4 regions of the Nonomuraea sp. NPDC050540 genome follow, and region 2 is predicted to be linked to each of the others. Evidence: riboswitches for the same ligand, from Rfam matches in the RefSeq annotation. Region 2 holds a riboswitch; each other region holds the start of a gene.
What was found. Region 2 has a riboswitch for cyclic di-AMP ahead of ACIBI5_RS09670 (C40 family peptidase). Riboswitches for the same ligand answer to the same signal wherever they lie in the genome.
Positions count from the first base shown of each region.

Region 1: it holds a riboswitch for cyclic di-AMP, as region 2 does, so the genes downstream of both, ACIBI5_RS44005 (CHAP domain-containing protein) here and ACIBI5_RS09670 (C40 family peptidase) in region 2, are expected to answer to the same signal.
Region 3: it holds a riboswitch for cyclic di-AMP, as region 2 does, so the genes downstream of both, ACIBI5_RS11555 (C40 family peptidase) here and ACIBI5_RS09670 (C40 family peptidase) in region 2, are expected to answer to the same signal.
Region 4: it holds a riboswitch for cyclic di-AMP, as region 2 does, so the genes downstream of both, ACIBI5_RS54175 (D-alanyl-D-alanine carboxypeptidase family protein) here and ACIBI5_RS09670 (C40 family peptidase) in region 2, are expected to answer to the same signal.

Region 1 is NZ_JBITHA010000019.1:72,531-77,188, forward strand. It holds gene ACIBI5_RS44000 (oxidoreductase) at 1-182, opposite strand, end outside; gene ACIBI5_RS44005 (CHAP domain-containing protein) at 759-1,451, opposite strand; cyclic di-AMP (ydaO/yuaA leader) riboswitch at 1,465-1,601, opposite strand; gene ACIBI5_RS44010 (aldo/keto reductase) at 1,754-2,578, opposite strand; gene ACIBI5_RS44015 (hypothetical protein) at 2,663-3,583, shown strand; gene ACIBI5_RS44020 (DUF6716 putative glycosyltransferase) at 3,580-4,658, shown strand, end outside.
Region 2 is NZ_JBITHA010000002.1:710,153-714,810, forward strand. It holds gene ACIBI5_RS09665 (3-isopropylmalate dehydrogenase) at 1-893, opposite strand, end outside; cyclic di-AMP (ydaO/yuaA leader) riboswitch at 993-1,138, shown strand; gene ACIBI5_RS09670 (C40 family peptidase) at 1,166-1,768, shown strand; gene ACIBI5_RS09675 (ROK family protein) at 2,206-3,831, opposite strand; gene ACIBI5_RS09680 (sugar ABC transporter substrate-binding protein) at 4,291-4,658, shown strand, end outside.
Region 3 is NZ_JBITHA010000003.1:262,951-267,608, reverse strand. It holds gene ACIBI5_RS11565 (M48 family metallopeptidase) at 1-839, opposite strand, end outside; gene ACIBI5_RS11560 (hypothetical protein) at 836-1,528, opposite strand; gene ACIBI5_RS11555 (C40 family peptidase) at 1,598-2,074, opposite strand; cyclic di-AMP (ydaO/yuaA leader) riboswitch at 2,139-2,302, opposite strand; gene ACIBI5_RS11550 (class I SAM-dependent methyltransferase) at 2,556-3,188, opposite strand; gene ACIBI5_RS11545 (LysR family transcriptional regulator) at 3,260-4,141, shown strand; gene ACIBI5_RS11540 (NlpC/P60 family protein) at 4,156-4,658, opposite strand, start outside.
Region 4 is NZ_JBITHA010000046.1:340-4,997, forward strand. It holds gene ACIBI5_RS54160 (multicopper oxidase domain-containing protein) at 1-385, shown strand, start outside; gene ACIBI5_RS54165 (hypothetical protein) at 547-936, shown strand; partial or broken gene ACIBI5_RS54170 (LuxR C-terminal-related transcriptional regulator) at 984-1,085, opposite strand; gene ACIBI5_RS54175 (D-alanyl-D-alanine carboxypeptidase family protein) at 1,180-2,094, opposite strand; cyclic di-AMP (ydaO/yuaA leader) riboswitch at 2,107-2,249, opposite strand; gene ACIBI5_RS54180 (TetR/AcrR family transcriptional regulator) at 2,382-2,924, opposite strand; gene ACIBI5_RS54185 (tannase/feruloyl esterase family alpha/beta hydrolase) at 3,081-4,634, shown strand.

The sequences.
Region 1 (4,658 bases), on a different contig from region 2:
GCCGCCTTCTTCATCAGCTGGGCGGCGGCCTCGCCCTTGGCGACGTCCCGGCAGGCCAGGACGGTGGTGGCCCCGCGCCTGGCCAGCTCACCCGCGGCGATCATCCCGACGCCGCTGTTGGCTCCCGTCACCACGGCCGCCAGGCCTGACAGGTCGCCGATGTCCGCTGCGGTCCATCCCATGACCCCTCCAAACGTGATCACCGTCACCCTAACCCGCCCACTCCCTCCCCGGTCATGAGACAACGCCGGGGTGGGACTTGAGGTCCCGGGGGAGCGTGGGCTGGGAGCCGGGTTGTATGGCCGGAGGTTCGCGGGATGGCGTGGCCGTGGGAGGGGCTGGCGGATCGGGGCGCGCACGGATGGAGTCGGCGCAGGTGAGGGGTGCGTGGGAGTGGGACGGGCCCACGGGGTGTGAGGGCGGGATGGGGGTACGCGACGACGGGGCGGCGGCGGGTGAGGGGTGCGCGGGGGCGGGGCGAGGGGGTGTCGGGGCGGGGCGGGGGTGGCGGCGGGTGAAGGGGTGCGCGGGGCGGGGCGTGTCAGGGCGGGGTGGGTGTGCGCGGGGGCGGGGCGAGGGGGTGTCGGGGCGGGGCGGGGGTGGCGGCGGGTGAAGGGGTGCGCGGGAGCAGCGGGGGAGTGTGGCGGTGGGGTGGGGAGGGTGCCGGAGGTTCGCGGGGTGGTGCCGGACATGGGAACGGCGCGCCCGGGGGGAGGGGGCGCGCCGTTCCTGGGAGGGAGAGTGGGGGGAAGGGGAAGTTAAGCCGAGTAGTCGGGGTAGCCGTAGCCGACGACCTGGGAGGCGGGGCGGATGCGCTCCTCGACCTTGCCGTTGCCGGTGTTGCCCTCGACGGTGGTGATGGTGCCGTTGCCGTTGTCCTTGATGACGAACCCGACGTGGTTGATGGAGTCGAGGCTCTTGCTGCCGCTCCACGAGAAGAAGACGACGGCTCCGGGCTTCGCGCCGGTGCCCCATCGGTTGTTGTTCTTGAACCACTTGGCGTGGGTGACGGTGTAGGCGTCCCAGCCGACGGTGGTGCGGGCGCCGGTCTCTTCGCCGACCCAGCTGACGAACATGGCGCACCATGCGGCGTTCAGGTAGGCCTGGCGGTTGCCGCCGTCGCGCTTGACGGTCTCGGCGGCGCGGGGGGAGGACATGTACCACTTCTGGAACTTGGTGCCGCCGCCCCTGGAGTCCTCGCGGGTGCCGATCTGCTTCTTGGCCAGCGCGAGGACCTGGGCCGCCGTGGGCTTGGGCCGGTCGCTGCCGGCCTTCTTGCCGGGCTCGGCCTGGACGACGGTTTCCGGGACGCCCTTGGCGGCGGCGGACGCGGCGTGCGTCTCGGCCTGGGCGGGGTGTGTCGCGAACGCCGCGGTGGCGGCGATGGTCACGCCGAGAGCGGCGCGGGTGAGGTCGATCTTGGGGGCACGGGTAAGACGATGCTTCGCCATCGGGTGGGGTGACTCCTTGCTTCCATGCCGCTTACCGGGTTAGCTGACGGGTTCGGGCATGGAAGCTGCCCTACGGCGCGTGGCGCCGATTCACCCCAAAGGACCTGGGTCCCCGGTTCCGCGAGGGTGCGGATTCAGCGGTCACAGGCAAAGCCTGTGATGTGTGTGCGATGGTCTGGCAACGAACGGGTAGCCCGGACGTATGCCTTGGATGACCTGAAGGTAATACATGGGGCAAGGGGATTACAAACTCATAAATGACCATCCAAGGCTTGGTGCGGCCAAAAGGCCGCACCAGCCGGTCATCCCATCCAGTTAAAATTTGCCGGATCAGGTCCCAGACGGGTGCCGTTGTTGAGGGCTCCTATGGCAGCCATGTCCTCCGGGTCGAGCGTGAAGCCGAAGACCTGGATGTTCTCCCTGATCCGCGCCGGCGTGACCGACTTGGGGATCACCACGTTGCCGAGCTGGATGTGCCAGCGGAGCACGATCTGCGCGGGTGATTTGCCGTGTTTTCCGGCCAATGTGGCGAGGGCGGGGTCGTTCAGCAGGCCCTTGCCCTGGCCCAGCGGGCTCCACGCCTCGGTGAGGATTCCGTTGGCCTCGTGGAAGGCGCGCAGTTCGATCTGGGGGAAGTTCGGGTGCAGTTCGATCTGGTTGATCGAGGGGGTGATCTCGGCCTCGTCGATGAGCCTGGTGAGGTGCTCCACGCCGAAGTTCGATACGCCGATCGCGCGCGCCCGGCCGTTTCGGTAGATCTTTTCCAGGGACTTCCATGCCTGGAGGTATTTGTCCTGATCTGGAACCGGCCAGTGGATGAGATAGAGGTCGACGTAGTCGAGGCCCAGACGGGCCAGGCTCTCCTCGAAGGCCTCCTCGGCGCGGCCGTGGTCGGCGTTCCAGAGCTTGGTCGTGATGAACACCTTCTCCCGTGGCAGCCCCGACTCCCGGAAGGCGCGGCCCACCCCTTCCTCGTTGTAGTAGAGCCTGGCGGTGTCGATATGGCGGTATCCCGCCTGAAACGCGGTGGCGACCGCGCGTTCGGCCTCGTCGTCGGGCACCTGCCAGACGCCGAAGCCGAGCTGCGGGATCTGCACACCGTCGGTGTTGAGCAGCAGCGAGTTCATGCGACCCATTGTTCATATGGCGTTCCCTGCGGCTTAAGGCGACCGGGCTAGCTTGAACCCGTCGTGAAGAAGCAATGGGCTTGGGTGGAATCGCCGCTCCAGATGCTCTGCGCCGTCGAGGCCCACCACGCCGGGCTGCTCGGTGAGCGCACGGTCATCGTGCCGAGGGCGCGTCAGCGCGCACTCGTGGCCACGCGCCGCGAGCTGGCCGGGCTCGACCTGCCCGACGGGCTCGAGCTGGCCAGGCCGAGCGAGGAGATGCCGCGACCGGTCCAGGTGGTCGGTGACGCCTTCTCCGGGCGGGTGCAGCTGCGCTGGCTGACCTCGCGGCCGGGCCGCATCGTCATCGTGGACGACGGGCTGGCCACGCTCCGGCTGCTTGAGCTGCTGGCCGCGGGGCCGTATCGGGCGCTGCTGAGGGCCAGGCACAAGGCGGGACTGCCGCGCAGGGTCCTCGGGACGGCGGCGGCGCTCAGGCTGGCCGCCTCCAGCACCGCGGTGTTCACCGCGCTGCCCGTCAAGGACGACCTCGCCGGCGCCGTGCGCGAGCGCGGCATCGACCTCATCTGCCACGACTTCGGCTGGCTGCGCGCGCAGCCCCTGCGCTCGCCCGGCCCGGCCGAGCGCACGGTCGTGCTCGGCACCTCGCTGGTCCGCAACGGGCTCGTGCACCGCGAGCGCTACCTGCGCTGGCTGACGGAGCTGGCCGCCAGCGAGCCGCTCGCCTACTTTCCCCACCGCCGCGAGGACCCCGTCGATGTGGCCGTGATCAGCGAACGGCCCGGCATCACCGTGCACGACGCCGGGGTACCCGCCGAACTCACGCTTCGCGGCCTGGACGCGAGCCAGCGCGTCCTGAGCCTGCCCTCGACCGCCATCACCTCGCTGCGTGTGCTGCTCGGCACCCGCGGGGTCGCGGTCGAACCGGTCGAGGTGCCGGACGACTGGTGGACCAGCCGGGCGGCCCCGGCGCTTCGCTCACATCTGACGGGGGTTGCCGGGTGAGGATCCTGGCCGTTGCCGACTCTGACTCGTATCTGAAGTGGGCGGCCTGCCTGCTCGCCGACCTGCCCGGGGACTGGGAGCGCGATCTCGCGGTGGTCCGCACGCCGATCGTGCCCTCGCCGCTGCAGATCGCCGCCGCCGTCGGCGACGGTCCCCTGCCGCCGGTGCTGTCGGCGCGGTCCTTGCGGCGTACGGCGCAGCGGACCAGACCCGACGCGATCGTGGTGGCGTGCACGGGCCCGGTGGTGGACGTGCTGGTCGCCGAGGTGCTCGACGAGCTGCGGCCCCGGCCCGTCTTCGTCACCGGCCTGCCCGGCATCTCGGTGCCCGCCACCGACAAGGCCTGGCTGTTCCGCAGCGGGTGCGACCTGTTCGTCGTGCACAGCGAGCGGGAGGCGGCCGAGTTCGGCGAGGTGGCCGGCCGGCTCGGCGGAGGGGGGCGGGTGGGGCTCGCCCGCCTGCCGTTCCTGCGCGTCCCGGAGGACGGGGCCCGCTTCGAGCCGGACGGACGCGAGCGCGACCGGGTGGTCTTCGCCACGCAGGCCAAGGTGCCGCGCGGCCGCGAGGAGCGCGAGCAGGTGCTGCTTGCCCTGGCCAAGCTGGCCGATCGCCGCCCCGACCTGGACGTCGTGGTCAAGCTGCGCGCCCTGGACGGCGAGCGGCAGACCCACAACGAGCGTCACCCCTATCAGCGGCTCTGGCAGGAGCTCGGCGAGCCGGGACGGCTGCGCTTCGCCGCCGGTTCGATGGACGAGCACCTGGCGGTGGCGGCGGGGTTCGTGACGGTGAGCTCGACCGCGGCGCTGGAGGCGATCGCCAGGGACGTGCCGTCGCTGGTGCTGGAGGACTTCGGCGTCAGCGCCGAGATGATCAACCTGGTTTTCACCGGCAGCGGGCTGCTGGGCACGCTCGACGACCTGGCCGACGGGGCCTTCCGCGAGGCGCGGGGGGCGTGGCGGGCGGCGAACTACTTCCACGCGGCCGAGGCGGGGACGTGGGTGGGCCTGCTGGACGAGCTGCTGGCGGGCCCTCGCGAGCCGGCCCGTTCGCTGCTCGACGGAGCCGAGCACCTGGC
Region 2 (4,658 bases):
AGGATGGTGGCGGTCGGGTCGGCCTTGCTCTGCCCGGCGATGTCGGGGGCGCTGCCGTGCACCGGCTCGAACATGCTCGGCGCGGCGCCTTCGGGGTTGATGTTGCCGCTGGCCGCGAGGCCGATGCCACCGGCCACCGCGGCGCCGAGGTCGGTGATGATGTCGCCGAACAGGTTGTCGGTGACGATCACGTCGAAGCGCTCGGGCTGGTTGACGAAGAACATCGTGGCCGCGTCGATGTGCACGTAGTCGGTGGCGACCTCGGGGTACTCCTCGGCCACGCGGTCGAAGGTGCGCTGCCACAGGTCACCGGCGAAGGTGAGCACGTTGGTCTTGTGGACCAGCGTGAGCTTCTTGCGCGGGCGGCTCTGCGCCTTGGCGAAGGCGTAGCGGACGACGCGTTCGACGCCGTAGGCGGTGTTGATGGACTCCTGCGTCGCCACCTCGTACGGCGTGCCCTTGCGCATGGCCCCGCCGGTGCCGGCGTAGAGCGACTCGGTGCCTTCGCGGACGACGACGATATCGACGTTCTCGGCCGGTGTGTCGGCCAGCGGCGTCGCGACGCCGGGCAGCAGCTTGACCGGGCGCAGGTTGACGTAGTGGTCGAAGTCGAAGCGGATGCGCAGGAGCAGGTCGCGCTCCAGCAGGCCGGGCGGCACCTTGCGGGGGTCGCCGACGGCGCCGAGCAGGATCGCGTCGTAGCCGCGCAGCTCCTGCAGCACGGAGTCGGGTAGGACCTCGCCGGTCCTGGCGTAGCGGTCCGCGCCGAGGTCGTACTCGGTGATGTCGAACTTGGGACCGACCGCCTCGAGAACCTTGAGGCCCTCGGTCACGACCTCGGTACCGATGCCGTCTCCGGGGATGACGGCCAGGCGAATGCTACGCGACTCCATGGGCGGTACCTTACCGGGTCGTCTCGCCTGACGAGCAACCCATCTCATTTCCCGGACACTCCATTTTGCCCGATTTGCACGCTTTTGACTGTTTCGTTAGAGTCCCACCAGCCTAATCCGCACACCGCAGTGCGGAGCCGGGGACCCACCTCCCCCATTGGGGCGAATCGGCGCTTACCACGCCGTAGGGCGACTTCCAGGCCCGAGCCCGACAGCTAACCCGGTAGGCCTTGTGGAAGGACATTCCCCTGTCTCGCATCATCGCGACCGCTGTGCTCATCACCGTCTCCGGTGTCACCGCAGCCACCCTCGCATCCCCCGCCATCGCATCCCCCGCCTCCCCCGCTTCTCCCGCCTCCCCCGTCACCACCGTCGACCCCTACGACGTCACGCTGACCAGCCAGGGCCTCAAGGAAATCCAGGAGCGGCGGACGCCCAAGCCCAGCTGGCAGAAGGCCCTGGCCTACGCCATGGACAAGCGCGGCACCCCGTATGTCTGGGGCGGCACCACCAAACGCGGCTACGACTGCTCCGGCCTCATGCTCCGCGCCTACGAAAGCGCGGGCATCGAACTACCCCGCACCGCCGCCCAGCAGTACTCGGCGTTCTCCAGAAAGATCAGCTGGAAGAACCTGAAGCCCGGCGACCTGGTCTTCTTCTCGGGACTGGGGCACGTGGGCATGATCTCCCGGCCTGGGCACATGGTGCATTCGCCGCGTACCGGTGATGTGGTCAAGGAGGAAAAACTGAGCGCCTGGCGCCGCCGCGCCTTCGTGGGCGCCGTGCGTCCGGATCCGGCGGGCGTCAAACTCACCAACCAGCTCGAAAAGATCCGCCAAGCCCCCGCGCCCGTCATGCCCACCGCCACGCTGTGACGCGCCCGTTCTCCTGATCTTCTCCTGATCACCTGATAGCGCTGATCCCGCCGGCCCGTCGCGGCGAGCTGTCGCGGTTTCTCCCGTGCGTGGCTTCACTCACGCGCGGGAGAAACCACGGCCTCGGTCGCGCGGGCAATGTCGCGACTTTCTCACGCCGCGCGCGGGCTCTCGCGCGGGCCCTTTCGCGACTTTCTCACGCCGCGCGCGGGCTCTCGCGCGGGCCCTTTCGCGGTTTCTCCCGCGAGCGGCCCTGTCGCACGCGAGCTTCTGTCGCGTGGGGTTCTGCCACTGCAGGTTCTTCTCCTACGGCAAGCCACCCACCCCCACCCGCCGCACGTGGACCTCTCTGTCCAGGGAGACGGTCGTCCAGCGGGGGTGGCTGACCGCCGTAACGAGCGCACGCACAGGCGGCATCCCCCATACCCTCGCTGATCTCAGCCCATACGGGTGGAGAAGATCAGGTCCCAGGCGCGGCCCCTCGCATGGGCGACGGCGCCCAGCAACACCCCGCTGTCACCCAGAGCGCTGGCCACGATCGTGGGCCGGAGGGGCCCCAGTTCGCCGATTCGGCGTTGGATGGCGTCGCCCAGCAGGTCGAGGTTGTGTCCTACGCCGCCGGAGAGCACGATCACCTCCGGGTCCAGGACGGCGGCCACCGCCACGAGCAGCCCGCCGATCCGCCGGCCCTCCGCTGCCACGACCGACAGCGCCGCCGGATCGCCCCGTTCCGCGGCGGCGAAGATCTCCTTGGCCGTTCCCAGGGACAGCCCGGCGGCCCGCGCCGCCCGCACCACCCCCGGAGCCGCGGCCACGGTCTCGGTTGCCCCGTGCTCCCGCACGCTCGCATCCCCCTGATCCGCGCCGACCGCCTGCACGACACCGGGGAACGCTTCTCTGGCGCCCTGGACCGACGCCCCGGCAACAGATCCGGCACTCGATACCCCGGACGGCAGATCCGGGTCGGGCGTGCGCTGGGTGTCGGGCGTGCCCTGCGTGTCGGGGTTGGGTCCGCCGTCATGGCCAAGCCGCGCCTCCGAACCCGGCCGCGCCTCGGAGCCGGCCCAGGCGTCAGAGCCAGGCCGGGTGCCGGGGCCAGACCGCATGCCGGAGCCGGGTCGGGCCTCGGAGTTCTGCCGGGTGTCGGCGCTGGGCCGGGTGTTGGGGTTGGTGTCGGCGCTGGGTCGGGTGTTGGGGTTGGTGTCGGGGCTGGGCCGGGTGTCGGGGCTGGGGCTGGGGCTGGCGTTGGTCGTTGGGGGGTTGGGGCTTGGGCTGGTCGTTGGGGGGTTGGGGGTGGAGGGCTCGGGGGCGGGGGTGGGGAGGTCGTCGGTGGCGGGGAGGTAGGAGACCTCGCCTGCCGCGCCCCTGGCGCCCACGTACAGTTCGCCGTTGACGACTATGCCCATGCCCACGCCGGTGCCGATGGAGACCAGGGCGAAGTTGGACTTGCCCTGGCCCTCGCCGTACGCGTGTTCACCGACGGCGGCGAGGTTGATGTCGTTCTCGATGACCAGGTCGACGTTGAGGGCGGCGCGCAGGCGGTCGGCCAGGTCGGGGCCCGGGAGGTTGGGGGCGAAGTCCAGGCGGCCGGCGTTCTGGTCGTAGACGCCTGGGGAGCCTACGACGGCGCAGACGATCGCGGACCAGTCGAGTTCGGCTTCGCGGGCGGCCGCGCGGGCCAGGCGGGCGACGAGTTCGGCCAGTTCGGCCGATGTGCGCGCGGTGTTCCGGCCGTCGGTACGGCCGGCGAAAGTACCCCGGAGATCGGCCACCGCCACCCGGATCCAGTCGCGGCCGATGTCGATGCCTGCGACGTGGGCGGAGGCGGCGTTCACGTCGTAGAGGGAGGTCACGGGGCCGGGGCGGCCGGAAACCTCGCCTACCAGGTGGACCAGTCCGTCCTCTTCCAGTCCTGCGAGGGCGGCGGAGACGGTGGGCTTGGACAGGCCGGTGACCTTGGCGAGGTCGGCTCTGGACGCGGGGCCCTCCCGGTGGAGTTGGTCCAGTAGGCGCCGCTCGTTCATGACCCGCAGCAACCGCGGGTTTCCCAGCTCGCTTCGCACCGCGACCTCCCCTTCACGGCAGACTCTAGCCAACGCACCAGATAGTAAATTACCTTTCTTACCAACCACCTTCCAACCATCCCGATCCACCCCGGGCGAGGGGCGACCCAAGACAAGGGACAACTCCCACGCGACACGAGAAGGCCACATGCGGGGACGGCCCAGGCACGGAGGAGCCCGAGCAAGGAAGGACAGCGCACGGCGAAAGAGGTCGGGCCACGCCAACAGGTCAGCACGCCGAGCGAACCAGGGGCCGCGCTGAGCCGACAAGAGCGGCGCAGCACGAGAAGGACGGACCTGGCAAGAACGAGCGCGGCCGCCGGAGGAGGACAAGTCCGGCGCGGAGAAGGCAGGTCCGGCGCAGGAGGCGGGCCGGTGGAGAAGGGCTGGTTGGAAGGTAGGTGGACCCGGGGGTCTGGCTGCACTCGAGAGGAACGATGTGCGATGCACCGAGGAGTGATGGTCGCAGCCGCGATGCTGCTGCTGGCGGGATGTGGCAGCGGCGGCGCGGGTACGACGGCGAGCACCCAACCATCCCAAGCCGAACAGACAGGACAGACGGCTAAGAAGATCGCCCTCTTCCTGCCCGAATCCAAGACGACCAGATACGAGGCCTTCGACCGGCCCCTGTTCGAGGCCAAGGTCAAGGCGCTCTGCTCGACCTGCGAGATCCTCTACAGCAACGCCGACCAGGACGCCGCCAAACAGCAACAGCAGGTCGAGGCGGCCATCACCCAGGGCGCGAACGTTCTGGTCCTGGACGCCGTGGACGCCGCCGCCGTGGCGCCGCTGGTCAATCAGGCCAAGCAGAAGCAGATCCCGGTCAT
Region 3 (4,658 bases), on a different contig from region 2:
GCGACGACGAGCTCGACCTCCCGCTCCGGCGCCTTGAGCAGCGTGTCGTAGACGACGATGCGGCGAGTGGCGCCGAAGCCGGAGACGTAGGCGTTGAGCGCGGTCGTGCGGCGGGAGGCGTCGGCGACGAGCACGTCCTCGACCGGTACGCCGTCGCGCTCGGCCATGGCCAGCAGGCCGGTACGCAACTGGGACGGCGGCATGGGCCGGAAGTCGTTGAACAGCGGCTCGAAGACGACCGGATACACGAACGAGGCGGCGACGGTCAGCGCGGCGGCGCCCACGGCGGCGGGCACCCACCAGCGCCGGAACCTGCGCGCCAGGCCCACCAGCGCCACGATCATGATGGACAGCAGCACGACCCTGACCGCGATGTTCTTCAGCCGGTCGCCGCTCCAGCCCGCCCAGTCCTGCGTGGACAGGCCGAACTCGCGCAGCCGTACCTCGAACCACATGCCGAGCGGCCAGCGCACGACCTCGACCAGCACGGTGAGCAGCAGCACGCCCAGCACGACCCGCACCCACCACGGGCCCTTGAGCCGCCCGAGGACCTTCGCGCCGAGCGGCGTGGCGACCAGCAGCCCGGCGAACAGGATCGTGAGACCGAACGACAGGTACGACGGCACGCTGGTGGCCGCGTCGAACGCCTGCGACCTGGCGATCTCGGCGGCGGAGAAGTCGCGGGCCGGATCGGGGGCGACCCGGGGCGCTCCCGGCGGCAGCGCCCGCCAGGGCGTGGTGAACGCGGCGACCGCGACCACGACGGCGCCGAGCGCGACGGCGGCGATCCCGGCCTGCCGGTGTACCCGCGCGGGGGCCTTGTCCCGCTGATCGGTCACTCGAGTTCCTCCCGTAGATAGGCGCGCCATCCGGCGACGAGCTCGCCGGACGGCAGGGGCAGGGCCCGCTCCACGCCCAGCCGCCGCGCGTCGCGGTAGAGCCTCACCAGCCTGTCCTCGCCGAAGCGCGCGGCCAGGAAGCGACACGCCAGCCAGGCCTCCTGGTAGGACTGTGCCAGCCGCGCGGCCCCGGGCGCGAACGCGTCCGCCCCGGGCAGTTTCCCTGGCACCCGTCCGGCCCGTACCTCGGTGGCGAGTTCGGCCGCCGCCACGGGCACGGCCAGGCCCGCGTCCTTGTAGGCCACGTAGTCGGCGAACCCCTCGTACAGCCAGGCGGGCAGTCCGGCGGTGCCGGCGGCGACGTGGGTGAGCTCGTGGGCGAGGACGACGTCGCGTCCGGTGGGGGTGAGTTTGGCGTAGTTCTCCGGGATCACGATGACCCTGCCGTCGTGGGCGATCGCGGCCAGCCCCTCGACCGAGCCCACGCCGGCGGTCCGCGCCGCGTGTGCGGCGTCCTCGGCGAGTTCGACGCTGGGCCGTACCCGCTGGCCGAGGATCGCCGCGACGCGCACCGCCGCCCGCTCGGCGCGCCGCTGAAGGTCCGCTTCCGCATCGGGCGCCCGTTCGGGGGCGCAGCCCAGCGTGAGGACCAGGAGGGCCGCGAGCGCGGCGCGACGGCTCACGACCACGGCCCCGATGGTAGCCGGACGCGCGAAGGCCCCGTCCCGGGAGGGGACGGGGCCTTTCGGACCGGGCGACTACAGACCGGGCCGGACGGCTCCCGCGAAGGACGACTTGCGCCATCCGCTGAGCCGCTCGATGCGCACCCGCTTGCCGGAACTCGGCGAGTGGACCATCTTGCCGTTGCCGACGTACATGCCGACGTGGCCTCGACCGCGGAAGAACAGCAGGTCACCCGGCTGTAGAGACTTCCACGAGATCTTCTTCTTGATGCGCGCGTACTGGCTGTGCGTCACGCGGGGGATCTTGACTCCGGCCTTCTTCCAGGCGAACTGGACGAGACCGGAGCAGTCGAAGGCGCCGGGTCCCGTTCCACCGTAGCGGTACGGGTCGCCGATCTGCGCCCTTGCCGCGGAGACGGCCTTGCGGGCCTTGCTCTTCTGCCGGGCAGTCGTCGACTGCGTCGCCGTCTTGGCCGAGGTGGTGGTCTTGGCCGTGGTACGCGCCTGGGCCGCCGGGGCATGGAGGGCGAACCCTCCGGCCGTCACGGTCATGGCGAGCGCCGCGCCACCGAGAACAAGACGGGGGTTGTGCAGGGAGGTAGACAGGATTTCTCCTTGGTTCTTCCACGAACGCCTACCGGGTTAGCTGACGGATTCGGGCCTGGAAGTCGCCCTACGGCACGCTGAACGCGCCGATTCACCCCTTGATCCCGGGGGAATGGGATCGGTGGTTCCCCGGCTCCGTGCCTCCTGGCTGCACGGACTCGGCAGGTCGCGGCCCCTGGTCATACGGGGGCGACCGGCGGATCTCTATGGGTCCTCATCGAGCCCGGACGGGGCCGATGCCGGTTCGCGGCGCCATGGCTTGTTCGCCGCGACGCCAGAACGTACTCCCGGGTTCATGACCCGGCAAAGTCCCGGCAAAGTTGTAAAGATCAGATAAAGGACCTTGTCAGGACGGGAACTCCTGCTGGACAGCGGGGTCCCGTTACTCAAATGTGACCCTCCTCACACTTGGAGCTCCAGGGGTGAGTCAGGTCCCATCCGCCCCTCCTGTCACACGCGTCACAGCGGTCAGCCGGAAGCCCGTCGGCGTGTGCCGTACCTCTTCGATCTCCTTCAGCCGCGCGGCGTGCTCGCCGCCGAGATAGCGGAACAGGTACGGCACGCGCCGCCTCCGCCGGATCTCGAACCGGGCGGCGATGGCGTCGAGCATGTCCTCCGCGGGCGAGTGATCGACGTGCGCCTCGCGCCAGCGGGTCATCGGGTCGCGCTCGGGCCCGTCGAAGCGGCCGAGCAGGGTTCCGGCGTCGTAGAACCAGGTGGCGGCGGCCTCGTCGGCCCAGTCCCAGGCGAACTCGTCCACCACGAGCAGCCCGCCCGGCCTCAGCAGCGCGGCCGCCCGGTCGAGTGCGGCCTCCAGCGGATGCATGTGGTGCAGCGACAGTGACAGCACGATGACGTCGAACGGGTCGTCCTCGTAGACGGTCAGGTCGGCGCGCTTGGCGGGCACGCCCGCCGCGAGCGCCGCGGCCGGGTCGAGGTCGATGGCGGTGACGTCGTGGCCGCTCGCGATCAGCGCACCGGCCAGCGCGCCGTCGCCGCAACCGGCGTCGAGAACGCGGGCGGGAGCCTCGGGCAGCGCGGAGAGAATCCAGGTATCCATGGGTCCGATCGTGCAGCGAGCGATCCATGCGCACCACTGCGGGTTCGGCATGAAAGACATAAGCTCCATGCATGCTTGACGTCTGGTCGCTGAAGGTGCTGTCAGAGGTGGGACGGCTCGGGTCGTTCTCGGCGGCCGCCGAGGCGCTGTCCATGACCCAGCCGGCCGTCTCCCGGCAGATCGCCGCGCTGGAGCGCCGGTCGGGGGTGCTGCTGTTCCACCGCCTGCCACGCGGCGTACGGCCCACCGGCGCCGGGCAGGCCGCCCTGGAGCAGGCCGCGCACGTGCTCGACGGGATCGCGCTGCTGGAGACCCGGCTGGCCGCGCACGCGTCGGGCGAGCACGGGCGGGTGCGCGTACAGGCGTTCCCGAGCGCCGTCACCGCGTTCGTGCCCGAGTGCTTTCGCGTCTTCGCCGCCCGTCACCCGGCGGTCGAGCTGTCCCTGACCGTCGGCGGCGGCGGCGCGTCCGCCGTCCTCGCGGGAGAGGCCGACCTCGCGCTGCTCACCTCGTGGGACCCCGAGCCCGCCGGCCTGGAACTGGTGCCGCTGCTCGACGACGAACTGCTGGTCGCGCTGCCGGAAGGCCACCCGCTGGCGGCCGGGGAGAGCGTGCGGCTGCGTGCGCTGGCCGGTCAGGCCTGGATCGACGGCAGCCACCCCGACTGCCTCGGGCCGCTGTCGGAGCTCGCCGCGGCGCTGGGGGCGCCGCCGCGCGTCAGCCACCTGTGCGACGACTGGAACGGCCGCCAGGGCCTCGTGGCGGCCGGCGTCGGGGTGATGGTGTTCCCGTCGATCGCGGGCGGCGCGGCCCTGCGCCCGGACATCAGGCTCCTGCGGCCGGATCCGGCCCTGCCCGCGCGCCGCGTCCTCGCCGCCGTCCTGCCCGCGCCCGGCCGCTCACCGGCCGTGGAGGAGCTGCTGCGGACCATGCTCGGGTACGGCAGGCCGTAACGCCGGCCGGGGCTTCAGGGCCGGATCGCGCCCACGACGCGCCTGCCGTACGAGGTGAACTTGACGACCTTGATGACGTCACCCGTCTGGGGCGCGTGCACGATGTTGCCGTTGCCCGCGTAGATGGTGACGTGGCCGAGGCCCTCGCTGAAGATCAGGTCACCGGGGCGCAGCGCGTCGAGCGAGACCCGGCGCTTGGCCCCCCACGCCCACTGCTGCCAGGTCGTACGCGGCAGCGAGACGCCGGCCGCCCGCCAGGAGGCCTGGGTGAAGCCCGAGCAGTCGTACCCGCGCGGACCGGTGCCGCCGTAGATGTACGGCTTGCCGACCTGCCCGAACGCGAACTTCAGCACCGCCGCCGCGTTCCCCGTGGCCGGGCCCGTGTACTTGATGCCGGTGCTGTTGGGATCGCCCGACTTGTACGCGCCGAGCTCACGCAGGAGCTTCTTCTGCTCCTGGATCAGCTTGAGGATCTCGGCTCGTTCCTTCTCGACCTTGTCGCGCTCCTCGTCGGCCG
Region 4 (4,658 bases), on a different contig from region 2:
ACCTCATGAGCAGGTACGGCTGCCGCAACGGCGGCCCGACCGCACCGTCAGGCTGGAGCTCACCGGCACCATGGCGGCCTACGACTGGGCGATCAATGGCAAGAAGTACGACCCCGAGACCGTCGCGCCGGTGCGCTCGGGAGAGAGGGTGCGCCTTTCCTTCGTCAACCGGACGACCATGTGGCACCCCATGCATCTCCACGGGCACACCTTCGCCCTGCCGTCCGGCATCCGCAAGGACACCGTCATCGTGCTGCCCGGCAGCACACTCAACGTGGACTTCGACGCGGACAACCCGGGGTTGTGGATGATCCACTGCCACAACATCTATCACGCGGAATCCGGCATGATGACCCTCCTGGGCTATGCGGCGGGCAGCCGATAGCCACTCGCCGGGCTCTGGCGAGTGCCCGGGGAATCAAGCCTGCCACCGACCAGCAGCGCCACCGTGCGGAGGTGCTGGAATCGCCCCGTGTGAAACGGCCCAGCACGCCCTCGAAGATCGGCCGAATCTACTATTGTTCATAGTAGATGAAGGTGAGATGGATGCGCATACACGCACAGCAGGACACGACCCTGACCCAGGCGCTCAAGGAGCGACTGGCCGACTGGTCCAATCGCTCCGGCATCCAGGTGGAGACATGGGCACTGCCCGCCGAGGAGGTACCCGATCGGGTGGCCGAAGCGGTGCTCGCGTGTGTCACCGAGGTTTTGGCCGTCGTCGAGGAGCGAGCCAGGGCCGCGATGGTGTCCGTCGCCGTCACCACCAGCACGAACGGCCTGCTCTTCACGGTGAGCGCTGACGGCATGGGCTTCGACGCGAAGGATGCCGGCTTGCGCGCCGCCCTTGCCGCCACGCCGGGGACCGTCTCGATCAATGTCACCCCGGACGGCTTCACCGTCAGAGGCGCCGTCCCGCGGGAGCGCCGGCAGTGACATCCATTCATGGGGGCGGGGGCATCATGGGAACGTGATTGTGGAGGGCGGATGAGGCCTCGCTTGGAGGCTGCGGCGACGGCGGCGGTTCGGGAGTCGACGCCGAGTTTGGCGTAGATGCGCACCAGATGGGTCTTGACCGTGCCTTGACCATGACCGACGGCGAACTCACCGAGGAAGCCGCGATACCGGTCCCCTGACCGCCACCTGGGAGGTCAGCGCCGGCGTCTACGCCCCCCTGGGTCAGCGTTGCCCGCCGGCCGCCCAGTCGAGCAGCCTCTGAGCGGTCTGGAAGCGGCGGGTGGAGCTGGTCTCTCCAAGAATCACACCGGCCAGCTGCCGGCCCTCACGATCGGCGGCGAAGGAGAGCGTGTAGCCGGCGGCCCGGGTGTAGCCGGTCTTCAGGCCGACGGCGCCCGGCTTGCCAAGGAGCCGATTCGTGTTCCGCCAGGAGTAGGCGCGGTGCTCCGCCGTGGCGGACACCGAGCGATACCGGCTGGAGGCGACCTTCTTGAGCGTCTGACTGCCCAGGGCGGCCTGGGCCAGCCGCGTCTGGTCGCGTGCGGTGGAGTAGCCGCCCCCCTTTGCGGGCATCCCGTCGGCGTTGACGTAGAGCGTGTCCCGCATGCCGAGCTCGCGAGCGGCGGCGTTCATCTTCGCGGTGAACGCGTCGACGCCCGGGCCGTACACGCGGGCGAGCGCGTGGGCGGCATCCGCGCCGGAGGGCAACAGCAGGGCGTACAGCAGATTCTCTACGGTCAGCCGGTCGCCGGCGCGCAGGCCGGCCACCGAGGCACCGTCCTTCGAGGCGTAGCGAACATCCCCAGAGGTGACCTTGACGACGTCACTCGGCTTGGCCTCCTTCAGCACGGTGTAGGCGGTCATCACCTTGGTGATGCTGGCCACGGGCAAACGAAGATCGGCCTTCTTGCTGAAGTAGACCTTGCCGGTCTTGGTGTCGATCACGTGAGCCGCACGGCCGAGCACCGTGGGGGCGTGCGCCGCGGCTTCCTGAACGTGGGAGCGGGACGTCGGCGGGTCGTCGGGCCCGACCGGAGGGGTGGCCTGCGCAGCGGTGGCGCAGGCGGTCATGGCGAGCGCGGTGACGGCAAGGCCGAGCAGCGCGCGGTTCAGCCGGTTCTTGAGATCGGTGGGCATGAAGGACTTTGCTCCTTGCTTCCATGCCGCCTACCGGGTTAGCTGACGGGTTCGGGCTGGGAAGTGCCCTACGGTCGCCGTCGAGCGAGCGTCCGATTCACCCCAAGAAGAGTGGGTCCCCGGCTCCGTGAAAATGGATTCGGCGGCCGGACGTCGTCCTGCGGGTTCCCCAGGAGACGCACGGTCCGGGCAATGAAAAGGCAACGAACTCGTCTAGGGTCCGCCACGCAATGCCCGAGACACTACCAAAAAGTACATATCGTGCAAACAGTACATTTACCCCCTTCTTACGACGGGCGGGCCAGACCAAGCACGATCAGGTCGAACAGCTCCTGGAACGCCTCCGCGTTCGTCCGGCCGAGATGCTCGAGCACCTCCGGATCCTGCAGCCGGTCCAGGGCGGCGTAGATCACCTCCGCCACGAGGCGCGCGTCCGTTTCGCGGAATGCGCCGCCGTCTATGCCCTCCTGGATGAGTGCGGCGGCGACGGACGTGGCGAACCGGTAATGCTCCTGGAACAGCCGGCGGATTCCCGGCTGCCCGGCGACATCGACCGAGAACGCCCGAGCCGCGCGGGTCAGCGCCCCACTGGCCGCGGACATGTAGGCGTGGACTCGCCCGAGCGGCTCCTCCAGCGCCCTCGCCTGAGCCATCGCCCGCCGGCCGACGCGCTGCAGAAACCGGTCGACGACGAGCGCGACGAGCTCGTCCTTGCTGGGCGCCAGGTCATAGAGGGTACGCCGCGAGCAGTGCAGCCGGGCGGCGAGTTCCTGAATCGTCAGCCGGCGAAATCCCTCCCGAAGGAAGATCTCCTCCAGCTCGGCGAGCACGCTTTCCTGCCGGCTCGTGAAGGAACGCCCGAGCGAGAGGGCGACGGGCGGTCGAGGATATCCGGTCATGCCTGCACTTTCGGGGATGCCGACTCTCGGGGTACCGTGAAGGGTACCAGGTACTCAAAAATAGTACCCCCTGTGTTTGGAGGCGGAATGCGCCGACCCAGCCGAACCAAGGTGGGCATCATCTCGTGCCTGCCGCTGGCCGCCGCCCTCGTCGCGGTCGGCGATCCCGTACGGGCGGACGCCGGCCGATGCGCGGCCCTGATGAACGCGACCGTGACCGACACGACGATCACCCGAGTCACGACGGTGACCGCGACGACCTCGGTACCGGAGCACTGCCTGGTCGACGCCTATGTCACCACGCCGGGCGACGCGACCGTCCCCAGCAATCGGGTGAACTTCCGCTTGGGCCTGCCGGCCGCGTGGAACTCGGACTTCTACTTCCAGGGCGTGGGCGGGCTCGCCGGGCACATCGTTCCGTTCGACGAGGGGCTGAGACGCGGCTACGCCTCGGCCGCCACCGACACCGGACACCAAGGCGCGAGCCCGTTAGGCCACCCCGAACTCGACGGCAGGTGGGCGCTCGGCAACCGGCCCAAGCAGATCGACTACGCCTACCGAGGCGTCCACGTCAGCACGGTCGCGGCGAAGGCGATCACCGCGATCCACTACGGGCGCGACACGCGCAAGGCCATCTTCAACGGGTGCTCCAACGGGGGACGGCAGGGCCTCATGGAGGTCCAGCGCTACCCCGCGGACTATGACGGAGTGATCGCCGAGGCCCCCGCGTTCGCCGCAGGCGACACGTTCCTGCGCTGGATCTCGCAGGCACAGGCACAACTGGCCACCTCCGGGTCCTGGCTGTCGCCCAGCACGCTGCCGATCCTCTCGGCGGAATCGCTGAAGCGGGGCGACGCCCGGGACGGGCTGACCGACGGCCTGGTCGCCGATCCGCGCAAGGCGGCCGTCAACCCCGGCCGGCTCGTCGGCCCCGGCAAGCTGACCCGGGCCCAGGCCGCCGCCGCACGGACCATCTATCGTGGACCCGGGCCGCTCCGGGGACATCCCGCCGGACACGAGGAGCTGTGGCGGTCCTACATCACCGGCTCGGCGCCCCCGCAGATGGGACCCGACGGCAAGCTCGTCTTCCCCTTCAGCCTGGCCGCACCGTTGTCGTACACGTTCGCCAACGAGTTCCTGCGGTACTTCCTGTTCAGCGATCCGAGCTATGACCTCACCAGGTTCGACCTCGCCAAAGATCGGCCGGCCGTCGAACGGATACGCGCGCTGCTTGACGCGACCGACCCCGACCTCACGGCCTACAGGGCCCGAGGCGGCAAGCTGCTCATGGTGCACGGCTGGTCCGACCCCGCCTTGAGCGGTACGGCCCCGGTCGCGTACCACAGGAAGGTCGTCGCCGAGATGGGCGCGGCGCGGACCGCCGGCTTCTTCCGCCTGTTCATGGCACCCGGGATGGGCCATTGCGCGGGCGGGCCAGGACCGAACACGTTCGACGCGCTCACGGCGATGGAACAATGGATCAACCGGGGCACGGCGCCCGCCTCCATCCTCGCGACCAACCCGGCAAGCGGCCGCAGCCGGCCCCTGTGCCCGTATCCTGCCGTCGCGCTCTACAAGGGCTCGGGCAGCATCGAGGACGCCGCGAACTTCACCTGCGGATCCCCTCATGGCGCGCACTAGCGAGAAGGCGAGCGCGCTAAGGCG